2 linked regions of the Lactiplantibacillus plantarum genome follow. The main gene of each other region encodes a partner of the protein of the gene in region 2 in a complex. Links are inferred from orthologs where the notes say so. Each region holds a gene or a part of one and is shown on either strand. Other genes may lie near its edges. The genes, in order: arsC and trxA.

The links.
Region 1: the proteins of trxA (region 2) and arsC are in contact, whole or in part, in an NMR structure (PDB 2IPA), measured with the Bacillus subtilis proteins. The link is inferred for Lactiplantibacillus plantarum from one-to-one orthologs.

What each region holds. Positions count from the first base shown.
Region 1 is NZ_CP039121.1:3,182,796-3,189,823, forward strand. Bases 1,961-4,744 are described here. They hold arsC (arsenate reductase (thioredoxin)), read right to left. Parts: upstream 3,674-4,744; coding sequence 3,248-3,673; downstream 1,961-3,247. Other genes in these bases: E5260_RS15030 (acetoacetate decarboxylase family protein), read right to left, coding at 1,961-2,036; E5260_RS15035 (SDR family NAD(P)-dependent oxidoreductase), read right to left, coding at 2,068-2,928; E5260_RS15045 (flavodoxin family protein), read left to right, coding at 4,009-4,434; E5260_RS15050 (LysR family transcriptional regulator), read right to left, coding at 4,504-4,744. Also shown: E5260_RS15020 (PucR family transcriptional regulator), read right to left, coding at 1-341; E5260_RS15025 (nitroreductase family protein), read right to left, coding at 510-1,163; more of E5260_RS15030, read right to left, coding at 1,191-1,960; more of E5260_RS15050, read right to left, coding at 4,745-5,391; E5260_RS15055 (DASS family sodium-coupled anion symporter), read right to left, coding at 5,501-6,916. UniProt on the Bacillus subtilis protein: Catalyzes the reduction of arsenate [As(V)] to arsenite [As(III)]. In vitro, can dephosphorylate para-nitrophenyl phosphate (pNPP).
Region 2 is NZ_CP039121.1:2,091,758-2,097,302, forward strand. What follows is about bases 682-3,530. They hold trxA (thioredoxin), read right to left. Parts: upstream 2,338-3,530; coding sequence 2,026-2,337; downstream 682-2,025. Other genes in these bases: racE (glutamate racemase), read right to left, coding at 682-1,137; E5260_RS09830 (YslB family protein), read left to right, coding at 1,175-1,858; E5260_RS09840 (endonuclease MutS2), read right to left, coding at 2,493-3,530. In the rest of the region: E5260_RS09820 (XTP/dITP diphosphatase), read right to left, coding at 1-323; more of racE, read right to left, coding at 316-681; more of E5260_RS09840, read right to left, coding at 3,531-4,856; E5260_RS09845 (cell division protein ZapA), read right to left, coding at 4,916-5,167; E5260_RS09850 (DUF1292 domain-containing protein), read right to left, coding at 5,299-5,545. UniProt on the Bacillus subtilis protein: Participates in various redox reactions through the reversible oxidation of its active center dithiol to a disulfide and catalyzes dithiol-disulfide exchange reactions.

The sequences.
Region 1 (7,028 bases), 1.1 Mb from region 2 along the record:
TGGATAGCGAGCTGATTGATGGCTGCTTGAATTTGAACATCGTGGTGTAAGCACTGACCAAGCGTCATTAATAATTTCAATAACTGATTTTGTGCCGCAATGATCGTAGTCAGACCGGTTCCCAGATTTACTAGTCCGACCGACTGACGATGGCCGTGCCAACTATAAGCAAGTTGAACTAGCTGACCCGAGTCGGGGGACAAATATAACCGGTGGCTTGCTAACACTTCCGTCGGATCAACAAATTGGACGTGAGTAACTTCGGGATTATGTGTAAATGTTGGATCGACAGTCACCTCAAACGTTGTGGCTAACTGCCGCAATAACGGCTTTAATTGCATACTCAAGTAACCTCCTTATTCACGCTTGTCGCCTTCATCATAAATAATGTAAGCGCTTTTGTAAAGAGGCCTACTGACAACCCACCACCCCACTCGAAAGGCCCTCAGCTTTCTTAGGCCCGTATTCGGACAAAAAAGAGCGGGAATCCCGCTCTTTTCATAAACCTATTAGGCTAAGAAATCAGTCTGTGTTTTGGCATCGTACCGAGTCGTATGGAGCGGTTCTTGCGCTGCTTTCCCGATTGCGATCCCCATTACTGGCACGTATCGTTTAGGATCAAGACCCAGCGTCGGAATCATCTTTTCAAAGTCAATTCCGGAGAACGCATTGGCATCATACCCATGAGCCCGTGCCACTAGCAGCAACTGCATCCCGACAACGGAACAATCAATCGTCGCATCGAATTTCAAGAAATCTGGTGTGGCATTTTCATATAATGGTAAGAAGGTTCCCAGAATCTGATCCAAGCGTTCCTTCGTAATATTCCCATCCTCATAAACTTTGTTCCAGACATCGCGATAAACATAATGCGACTGGGTGTCACCGGCAATAAAGACGATGGCCGATGCACTGTCGACCTGTGGGTAGTTGAATTTCATCACGGCTTGTTTGAACTTAGCCTTTGCCTCGGGGGTATCCACGACGACAAAGTGCCATGACTGTAAATTACATGCCGATGGCGCGGTGGCTGCTTCCGCAATCATCTTTTGTAACTCATCACGTCCAATTTTAACGTTCGGGTCAAACTGCCGAACTGAATGGCGGTTAAACATCACGTCTGCTAAATCATTGTTCACCAAATTTTTCACTGCTTCTGACATCAGCTATTCCTCGCTTTCGTAATCGGCCTAAATAATGTAAGTCGCTGCCTTGGGATTGAAGAAACTCCGGTCATACCGACCCGTTAAGAGCTTTGGCATTGTTGTCGCAGCATCAACTTCGTCCAACTTCAGTGTGTTGAACATAACTGACGTGTCGAAGTGGAACCAAGCGGCACCGAGTGGCTTCAAGACCTTCAATTCGCCAAATGGATCATCATCGGTTGACTCCAACTGAATACTTAGGTTCCCAGGTTCAACTTGATCAGCTAAGGACCGTAATTGAGTCGCAACTAATTGGACATTACTGAAATGGTTCGTCCCATCTTCATGTTGATCAATGTCATATTTATAGAAGAAACTATTCATTTCGGCTTCCTTACCTAACGCGAGCTGCCCCGCAAATTGTTTCATAATTGACGGATCATTCAGTTCACCGGCCGTCCACGAAACGTTCAGTAATGTCTTGCCATGGCGTTCGACCGTGGCTGTCGCACTGTTGTCATTCCGGCGCAATTCGATGTCATCCGCTAATTTCTTAGGAATCCCAGCACCTTCCCGACCTGCAATCACACCACTCTCCGCCCCGGGACCGTGGAGTAAGAGGTTAATCGGGTAAGCGCCCATCATTTTATCCTTGTAGCTAACTAACGCAAATAGGCTTTCTTCAAGGTATGGGGCACTAAAAGTCGGTTTTCCCATATGAACGACATAACCGCAAACCACCGGTGCCATTAATTTTAATGGTGCTGGAATTAAAGCCTTAAGCACCGCTTCGTCAGTGGCATAAGCAAACCCAATACCTTCCTGGTCATTCATGCTTGGTGCTGTCAAAAAGTTCTTAACATCCTGATCACTTGCAATAAAACTTGCCATGGTAAAACACTCCTTTGTTTGCGTGATTAGCTTACATGATACCGTCCATGATGTGCACGTCTGGTGCGCCATCCGTCACGATCCGTTTAACTCGGTCTTCAATCAGTGGATTATATTCTGGATGGGTCAAAATGTAGAAACGGTTATCCTCTAAGGCTTTAAAGACGGTATCGGCAATCGTATCAATTGGTTTCCCGTTGGTAATGACATACTTCGCAAATTGTTGTCCCTTTAAGTACGCTTCACTTTGATAATACGGGTCCGTTGGGTCGCTGTATTGCGCTGGCCGGTGATTTTCAGTGTGATAGAGATCCGTCTGAACAAAGCCAGGGCACATCACGTGCATGTCGATATCAATATTAGCCCGTTGTAAGTCATAGGCGGTCGCTTCAGTCATCCCAACAGAAGCGAACTTGCTAGCATGATAAGAAGGCATTCCGGGCGTATCAACTAAGCCGGCAATCGAAGCCACGTTAAGAATATCCGCATGGGTCTTCTGTTGAATCATAATTGGGATAACGCGCTTCATCGCATAAACTTGACTCATTAAGTTGATATGCATGATCCATTCCCAATCACGAGTCGGCAATTCCCAAATTCGGCCAGGTAGCGCGATCCCGGCATTATTAATCAGTAGGTCGATCCGCCCAAACTTTTCCATGGCCTGCTCAACCGCATCGTCGACACTAGCTTCCTTTGTAACGTCAGCGGTAACCATCAACACCTCGGCACCCTTGTCGAGAATATGTTGGTACGTTTTCTTCAAAGCTGGTTCGTCGATATCAACAATCGTGAGCTTCATACCCCGATCCGCGGCGCCTTCAGCAATAACTTGACCAAATCCGTGGGCCGCACCCGTGATAAACATAACTTTATCTTTAAAATCTTTCATGATGTTTTGCGTCCTCCTCGATGAAATTGTGATTTTATTAACTTATCAGTAAACATTAACCTGATGACCGGTCATTTATCTTGACTACGCTTTCATATTAACCCACTAAATTTGTTTGAGTAATGGATAAAAGTACTAGTCTTACGACGATTAAACTGTAGCTTTTATACATGTGTGTTGGTTCACAATTATAACTAACTAAAGTGTGGTTCCAACTTTAATTAGCTAATAAAAACGCATGCCAGCCCTTCTTAGCTTACATGCGCATCATTATAATTGGATTTATTTTCTTAATACTGCAACCGTTCATTGTGCACGGCTACGTTGCCGAAACATTCAAGGTCCGTGCCAGATCAATCACTCGTGCTTTGATCTGATCTCGGACCTGTCGAAATACTAGCAATTGGTCACTAACACTGCCAGTCGTGCGAGCCGGATCAGGCAATGGCCAGTGTAGCCTGGTCACCGTTGCCGGAGTGACGGGGCAGCGATCCCGTGCATCACCACACAACGTCACCACGACTGCACACTGATTAAGATAGGTCAGGTCGATTAATTTAGAAACCTGGTCACTGATATCAATACCCACCTCGCTCATTACTTGAACAGCTAGTGGGTTCAGGCCATGTGTCTCCACCCCAGCACTAGCAACTTGCCAGTTTGGTCCCAATAATTGCTGTGCAAAGCCTTCTGCCATCTGACTGCGACAGGCATTGCCCGTACATAAAAAATATATTTTTGGCATTTCGCCGTCCTCCTAAATTACTGACGATAACGACACTAATCGCGTATCATCACCAATATTATGCCCGCAAGAATCCCGCTTGCTCCGCTAATAACCATTAAGATACAACATCGTCATGCGCGTAACCGCGATAGATTGCTGTGACTATTCCAGCAATCGAATAAGCTAGCCTTAACCCTCAAGAATGCGCTCACTATATTTTTGTAATCGATTTCAAAACGATTTATACTAGAATTGATATTACAATATTATTCTAAACTTATAACCAGTCCCCCTGAGCAGTTACTCATCGCGAGAACGGTCTTATTTCAACTAATTTATCGGAGGTCTTTTCCATGACAGTAGCAATTCGTTATCAAACTCGCAATGGCAATACACAAGCATTTGCCGAACAAATCGCTAGCGTGGCAGGTGTTCCAGCACAATCCATCGATACACCTGTCGAACAAGCTGACACACTCTTTTTTGGCGGCGGTACTTATTTTATGAAACCCGACAAAACCGCATCTGCTTTTATGAAGAACCTTGATCCGACTAAGATCAAACAAATCGCCCTATTCACAACTTCTGGCGGACCAGAAATGGTTTCAGACAAAGCCCTGACAAAGATTGCCACCGAAAAGGGCATTCCCGTCATCGGCCACTTCCACCAAGTCATGGGTGGCAAAGGAATGAAAATCATCGGCAGTACTGGCGGCAAGCTCAAAGATGAGCAGATTGAACTCGTTAAGGAATTCGCTCAAAAAATGTTAGCTCAATAATGATTTGACGGCGCTCGCGTTGACTGAAAAAGTCAATGCGAGCGCTATTTTTGGATTAGTGCTGAAGACCTAATTAGCCCGTCTAATTTGACGTAGGACGTCAATGCACCGCTGCTGATTAGCGTTAGGCAAAAAGGACTTCCGCACCGCCAGTTGCATGTAACAGTGTAATTGCTCTTGGGCAGCTAGTGGAATCCCTACAACCTGATCACTTAGCACTACGGAATCTGCAATGACCACCCCAACACCAACGTTTTGAGCAACTAGACCTTCGACTAACGCGTTGGTAGCTGCCTCGTAGACGATTTTAGGCTGTATGTGGCCGCGCTGACAATATTGTTCTAATGCTAACCGTGGTAATGCGTGTTTAGGACGAGCGATGATAGGCACTCCTTGTAAGTCAGTTGCTCGAATCGTTTTTAAGTGACTTAATGGACTATTGACATTGGCCAAGACCTGCATCTGATGTTCCTCTAAGATGCTCACCCGTAAATCCGTGGCACGTTCTGGGACCAAAGTTGAAAAAACCGCTGCGTCTAACTTGCCTTGCCGCAAGTCAACTAACAATTGTTCTGAATCAGCAACGGTCGTTGTGACCTGGTCTAATAAATCAACTGAGATAAATTTTTTTATCACCCGGGGAAGCCAAATACCACCCGCAACATTGGAAAATCCGAGCCGAACTTGCTGCTCATTAGCGTGATGAACTTCCAGTGCCATCTGCGCAACGTCTTTTAAGAGTTGCTTAGACTTAATATACAAGGTCCGCCCCGCTGCCGTCGTTACTAGTTGGGCCCGATGGTTGGCCTGCGTTAGTAATACTGCTTGGTATTCTTCTTCCAATCGTCGTAAAGCTGCAGAAATAGCCGGTTGTGTGACGTGAAACTTGGTCGCCGTGGCCGTGTAATTTCCCGTTTCAACTAATGAACAGAAGTACTTTAAATCGCGTTCATTCACGTCAACGCCCCCATTCAATCTATTTAATACCTAATTTTAACACGAAAGATGCGGCAAATCGTGGTCAGGATCAATCACGACTTACCGCATCTATATTGCTCAGTTAGTCTTACCAAAAGCCTAATAACTTGGTCCACAGCAAGCCCCCACCTAACCAGATGACGTTAAAAATAACCCCAATAATTGCACTCAATCGCCACCACTCCGCACTAGTCACATAGCCTGTACTTGACAATAATGCCGCGGGCCCGGCCGAGTACGGCGTCGTTGACAAGTTGATTGAACCAGCAAATGCCAATAGTAACGCCGCTAAAACATGGGGAACACCGGCACCAATGGCGATGGATAAAAAGCCAGCATATAACGCCGAAATCTGTGTTGAAACACTCGGAAACATGTAATGTAAGTAAAAATAAGCTAAAAACAGGATAATGAGCACGCTAATCCAGTTCATACCATTCAGTAAATGACCTAACGTTTTGGAAAACCATGGGAAAAAGCCTAGTGTCATTAGCTTCTTAGACATCATCATGATGATCGATAACCAGACTAAAATATTCCAAGCAAAATGTTCATTGAGCAAATCGTTAGTCGTTAACACGCCCGTAATCAGCAAAATAACAACTGCAATAAAACTTACTTCGGTCGCATCGATGCCAATTTTAGTCCCGATCAACCATAAAACAATCGCTAAAATAAAGGTAATTGACATAATTTTTTCACTAGCTGTCATTTTTCCAAGTGCGGCCAAACGCGTCGTTGCCCAGCGGTGCGCGTCTGGCGTTTGTTTCACCTCAGGGGGATAGACTTTATATAGTACCCATGGAATAATTAGTAGCGATAAAATACCTGGGACACAAGCAGCCATAAACCATTGCATCCAAGTTACCGTGATTCCCTGCATCTTAGCTAAACCAATAGCCACCATGTTGCCAGCTAAACCGGTCAAAAACAAGCCTGATGTAATATTATTAACTTCATATTCATTAAAAACTAGAAATGAGCCTAATTTTCGCTGTGTGCCCTGTTTCGGATCAGATCCCATTTCACGAGAAAGATTATCAATAATGGGATACATAATCCCGTTGACCCGCGCATTATTGCTAGGAATACCAATCGCCAATACGGCATCAACAAAGGATAAGGCGTATGCTAAGCTCAGCGTGCGCTTGCCAAATAAACTGACAAACAGATAGGCGATCCGCTTGCCAAGTCCTGATTTAATAAAACCAGCAGCCATGAACATGCACATGGCAACCATCCACGCCGTCGAATTACCAAAACCAGTAGCGACTTCGTCCATCGTAAAAACACCCGTTAACGTCGCAACAACAATCCCAATCAGCGTGACGGCCATCATCGGTAATGGCTTGGTAATACAAGCAATAATCGTTGCCACAAAAATTGCAAATAAGTGCCACGCCATAATACTAATTGCTACTGGTCGTAGTGGCGTAACTAGCCATAACCCAATTCCAAAAATTAGCGGTAACAGAAAGCCCTTCCATTTTATTTCACTCAACATCTGCACTTCCTCCTAATCTTCATATAATTGTTAAGATTTTCACATATCTTGCCATTAACGGTTGTTTGCCGTTTTTCAATATCACCATAACTTAATTTATAAGTCTGTCAAT
Region 2 (5,545 bases):
TTGGCTAACAACTTGGCATTATTCGCAGCATCATCATGATCACCAGCATACCGTGCCGAAAACACTCCCGGATCACCGTGCAACGCCTTGACCATCAAGCCGGAATCATCCGCAATTGCCGGTAATCCGGTTGCTTCGACCACAACCGTCGCCTTTTTAGTGGCATTTTCTTCAAACGTGATACCGTTCTCCTTAATTTCAGGAATATTTGGAAAATCAGCCAACGTTTTGATGGTAATATCATACGGTGCCAACATCGCGCTAAACTCGCGCGCCTTATTGGCATTGTTAGTCGCAATGATCAATGTTTGTGGTTTAGTCATTCGCTTCACTCCCTAAATCAATATGTTGTGCGTGAAAGTCCGGTTGGCCCAACCAGTTCCGCGCGATTGCTTCGAATTGATCAGCCGCCCCCGTCGTGTAGTACTCATCCGGATAACGCTTAGTAGAACGATCGTTAGCAATATCCAAGTAATCGAGTACCGCCGAGACATCGTTCACCGTTTCGGCACCAGAATCAATCAAGGTCACCCCAGGCCCCATCACATTTTGAATAAGTGGCCGCAATAATGGATAGTGTGTGCAGCCCAAAACAAGCGTATCAACGTCTTGTTTTTTTAGTTGTTTCAACGTTTCCGCAACCACCCGCTTGGCAACCGTTGATTGATACTCATTCGATTCAACCAACGGCACAAACTTTGGGCACGCCTGCGAAACGACCGTCGCAGTAGGATCTTTGGTTAAGATAGCATCTCGATAAGCATTACTACGAATCGTCCCCTCAGTCGCAATCACACCGATTCGATTACGATGAGAAGCTTTTAACGCAGCCCGCGAACCAGGCGCAATCACCCCAATAACGGGAATTGACAACTGCTGCCGCAACGCCGGCAATGCCGCTGCGGTCGCAGTATTACAAGCTATCACGAGCATTTTGATCTGCTTTGCCATTAAGAAATCCGCCATCTGAAAAGAAAAAGTTCGCACTTGTTCAGCTGGTCGCGGACCGTATGGCAAACGCGCCTGATCACCAATAAAATAAACTGTTTCGCGCGGGAGTTGTTTCAAAGCTTGCTTGACGACAGTCAACCCGCCAACCCCCGAATCCATGAAGCCAATTGCATGTTCATTTGCCATTTTAAAATCTCCGTTCACTGAATTCTGAAACTTTATTATGGTCTTTTTTGAAATTGATTTCAAGCCAGACCAATTGCGACGAAATTGTAAAGTTTCCGTTGATAAATTGAAAAAAACCGACACATTAGTGGAAACGGGGTATAATAATGATTATACAGTGGCTAGAGTACCACGATTTTTTGCATGGAAAGGAATTATCATGACGAACGACTTTTATTCTCAATTTGCGGGCAACTCGATCAAAGCTTCCATCCTCAGTGTGGAAATCTTGCGAGATGCCTTAATACCAAAGTTATTGGGTGATGACAGTAGTGGCATCCTTTACTGGGCGGGTAAAGACTTGGCACGCCAGTTTCCTGTCGCTAGTGATGATGATCTTGTTACCTTTTTTGAGCAAACCGGCTGGGGTCACCTTGTCGTGATTACAACGACGGATGATCTAATCACGTATGAATTGACTGGTGAGCCGGTCGCTCGGCGTAGCGCCACGATCAAATCACCAGACTTTATGCTTGAAACTGGCTTTCTAGCTGAGCAGTCGGCGCTCCGCACCAACTGTGTGAGTGAAGCTAAAATTACGTTCCAAAATCGCATGCGACTGCGCATCTCAGTTACGATTGATCACAATCAACCAATCGTCAATCACGATCCCGCAACACCAATCGAAATCGTGCGGCCTCAAGTTGAACTTGATGACGAACAACCTGAAGAAGCACAGTAAAAAGGACGGCCACGTGGTCGCCCTTTTTTGCAACGTTAAATAGTTTTCCTTATATAGTCATTATTAACGGTTGTCCCCGGTCTTAAAAAAGAGCGCAAAAAAACGCGCCGTTCACTTAAGAAGGCGCGTTCGCTAGCGAACCATTAATGAAATAATGGCCCAGCTTATTATAGATATTGAGCTAAAGTTTGTTGGATCTGTTCCTTGGAATGGTAGCCAACTAAGGTATCAACCACTTCGCCATCCTTCTTAACTAATAAGGTTGGAATGCTCATGATACCAAAGTTGCTGGCCGTTTCAGGGTTGGCGTCGACATCCATCTTATTGAACGTCACCTTGTCACCCATCTCGTCAGCTAATTGTTCGACCACTGGTGACTGCATCCGGCAAGGACCACACCATGTCGCCCAGAAGTCAGTTAACGTTACTCCTGAAGCCGTATCCGTTGTAAAAGTTTTATCAGTAGTTGCTGCGACCATTATAATCGGCCTCCTTTAAGCTTTATCTGTTACTAATAGTAAGTATACCAGTAACCGGGTGGAACACAAACAATTTGCCTGCAATCAAAGCGCCGATATCGTGCACAGCCATGAATTCGCGTCATCACTGATCTGCACCTGGCACTCGTCACTGGTTATTTGAACTGCACCTCAGTCGCACCATTGCCGCCATGATTTGGCGCAGCAAAGTGAAACGACTTGACTTGCCGATTAGACTTGAGATAGTTGGTAATGCCTTCTCGTAGAGCACCAGTTCCCTTCCCGTGTACGATTGTGACGGAAGGATACCCGGCCAACAACGCAGCATCAATATAGCGATCAACTTGAGTCATCGCGTCTTCATAACGCACACCCCGCAGGTCCAAGTTCGGCGAAACGTGACTCGCGTGGGCACTCTGAACAGTAGCACGCGCGCGTTTTGGCTCTTCTGGCTTAACGCGTTCCAAGTCACCGTCACTAATCTTCATCTTCAAGATGCCGAGTTGGACTTCCCACTCGTGTTTACCCATCTGACGCATCAACACACCACGTTGACCATACGATTTGACCAGCACGTCATCACCTTCATGAAAATCATGTTGGGCTTTGGCACGCCGTAATACACGGTTTTTCTTGAGCTTAGGCTGTTGCTCCAATGCATTCAACGCGCCCTTCGCATCAATCAACTCGTTTTCTTTGACAGTCGCCGTACCACTCGCTAATTGTTTCTTACGCAAATCACTAATGATAGCATCGGCCTTAGTCTTACTTTGCTCAACAATGGTGTTCGCCTGCACTTTGGCATCTTCGATCAACTGATCTTTACGCTGTTGATACGCATTGAATTCGCTCTTCAACTGCCGGTGCAATTTTTCAGAATCTGCCACTTGGGTTTTCAGATGCAGTTGTTCATCTTCAACCTGTTTGCGCTTCGTCACCAAATCCGCAATCATTGCGTTGAGGTCTTGACTATCCGTATCCGTCAACGACCGAGCTTGATCAACAATCGCTTGCGGGATGCCCAACCGCTGTGCGATATCGAGCGCATTACTTCGACCAGGAATCCCGACCAATAGCCGGTACGTCGGCTTGAGTGTTTCTTCGTCAAACTCCATACTAGCATTGATCGTATCAGGTCGGTTAAACCCATACGCCTTAAGTTCTGGGTAGTGAGTCGTCGCAACGACTTGGGTTCCCTTGGCCCCAATGGCATCCAGAATTGCGATTGCCAGTGCCGCACCTTCTTGCGGATCAGTCCCGGCACCCAATTCATCAACGAGTACTAAACTGTGAGCGTCGATCTGCGCTAAGAAACTTTCAATATTTTCCATATGGGATGAGAACGTACTTAAATTCTGTTCGATCGACTGTTCATCACCAATATCCGCAAAGATCTCATTATAAACGCCAACGCGACTTCCGGCTTCAACAGGAATAAATAATCCTGACTGGGCCATCAATTGTAGTAATCCCAGCGTCTTCAACGTAATCGTCTTCCCACCAGTGTTAGGCCCCGTAATGACCATCGCCTGATAATCAGTACCTAAACTAATATCATTGGCAACGACTTTGCGAGGATCAATCAGGGGGTGGCGTGCTTGCCGTAGATAGACTTCATTTTTGGGTGAAACGGCCGGTTCAGTCGCCTTCATATCATGCGCATAACGCGCCTTGGCATTGATAAAGTCGAAATGTCCAAGAATCGCCGCATTATTAATGATTTCGTCCTGGTAAGGCGCAATCAAGTTGGAGAGTTCCTCCAAGATACGCTGTTCTTCTTGCTTTTCCGCAACTTGATTTTGCCGTAACCGGTCATTCATCGCCATGACAGCCTGGGGTTCGATAAAGAGCGTCTGCCCACTCGCTGATTGATCATGCACGATGCCACCAAACCGACTGCGATTCTCGGCCTTGACCGGGATAACGTAACGGTCGTTTCTAATCGTGATGATTGGGTCGCTTAAATACTTGGCATCATGGCCACGGGTATAATGACCCATTTGGTTACGAATCTCCGTTTCAGTACGACGGATATTGCTCCGAATCCGGCTCAGTTCTGGTGACGCCTCATCCGTGATATGACCGTCACCTTCAATGGCAGTAGCGAGGCGCTTCGTCACATCTGGTAAAGTAACTAATTCTGCAACTTCATCAAACAGGTGTCGAATATCATTCTCAGGTGCATCTTCTAGCAACTCGGCAAAAAAGCGCGTGATTGCGCGCGTTGTCCGTAACACCCGCCCAACTTGCCCGAGTTCACTCCCATTCAGGGTCGCACCGATAGCTAACCGTTTCATATGCGGTTTTATATCCGCTAAACGAGCGACCGGAATGCCACCCTTTAAACGATACACTTCTGCCCCGTCGTTGGTTTCATCTAAGGCCCGTTGAATATCCGCAACGCTGGTCATTGGGTGTAGTTCATTGAGTGCTTGTTGGCCCGTTGCCGAGACTAAGTATGGTGCTAATTGTTGTTTTACTTGTTGGTACTCTAACGTATTCAATACTTTGGAATTCACTGATATCCCTCCGAAGTTCCAATGAATTACGAAAAGCCGCAAAAAAACGGACAATGCAATTACTTGTCGGCATCATCCGTTTGCATTTTCAATAATTCAGCTTGTTTGTCAACCTGATCTGAAATCGCATTGAATGCGAGCAACGTCGCAATCTCCGTATCAGACAAATCGGGGGCTAATTTTTTTAATTGTGCCACTTGCTCATTCATCATCCGCGTCACCGTTTGCATGTGACGGTCAGATGCCGTGCCAATGATCGTGTAAGTACGACCATCAATTTCCGCTTTAAAGCGGCGCTTGTTAGCAGTCATCAACATCCCGCTTCCTTTCAATAACAATTAATATTCTAGCATGGTTATCACAATTATGCGACAGTTAGAACCGTCTCATAATTTCTAAAAAAGCCCGCGGACATGCGCCCACGAGCTTAATCTACTTTCGACTATTGCATGCCACCGTCATCGGCTAAGAAGGTATTCAAAACTTGCTCAACCATATCCCATTCGTCGTCCGACTCGATCAGTTGTAATTCGCCATTGTCGCCATCTTCAGGATTAAAGATGTAGGCTTGAATATCAACTTCATCATCGGCCGCAGCATCAGCTGGATATAATAAAATATAGGAGTGACCGAAATCTTCTGAATCAAACGTGAACAAAATATTAAATAAGGTTTCGTTACCTTCGTCA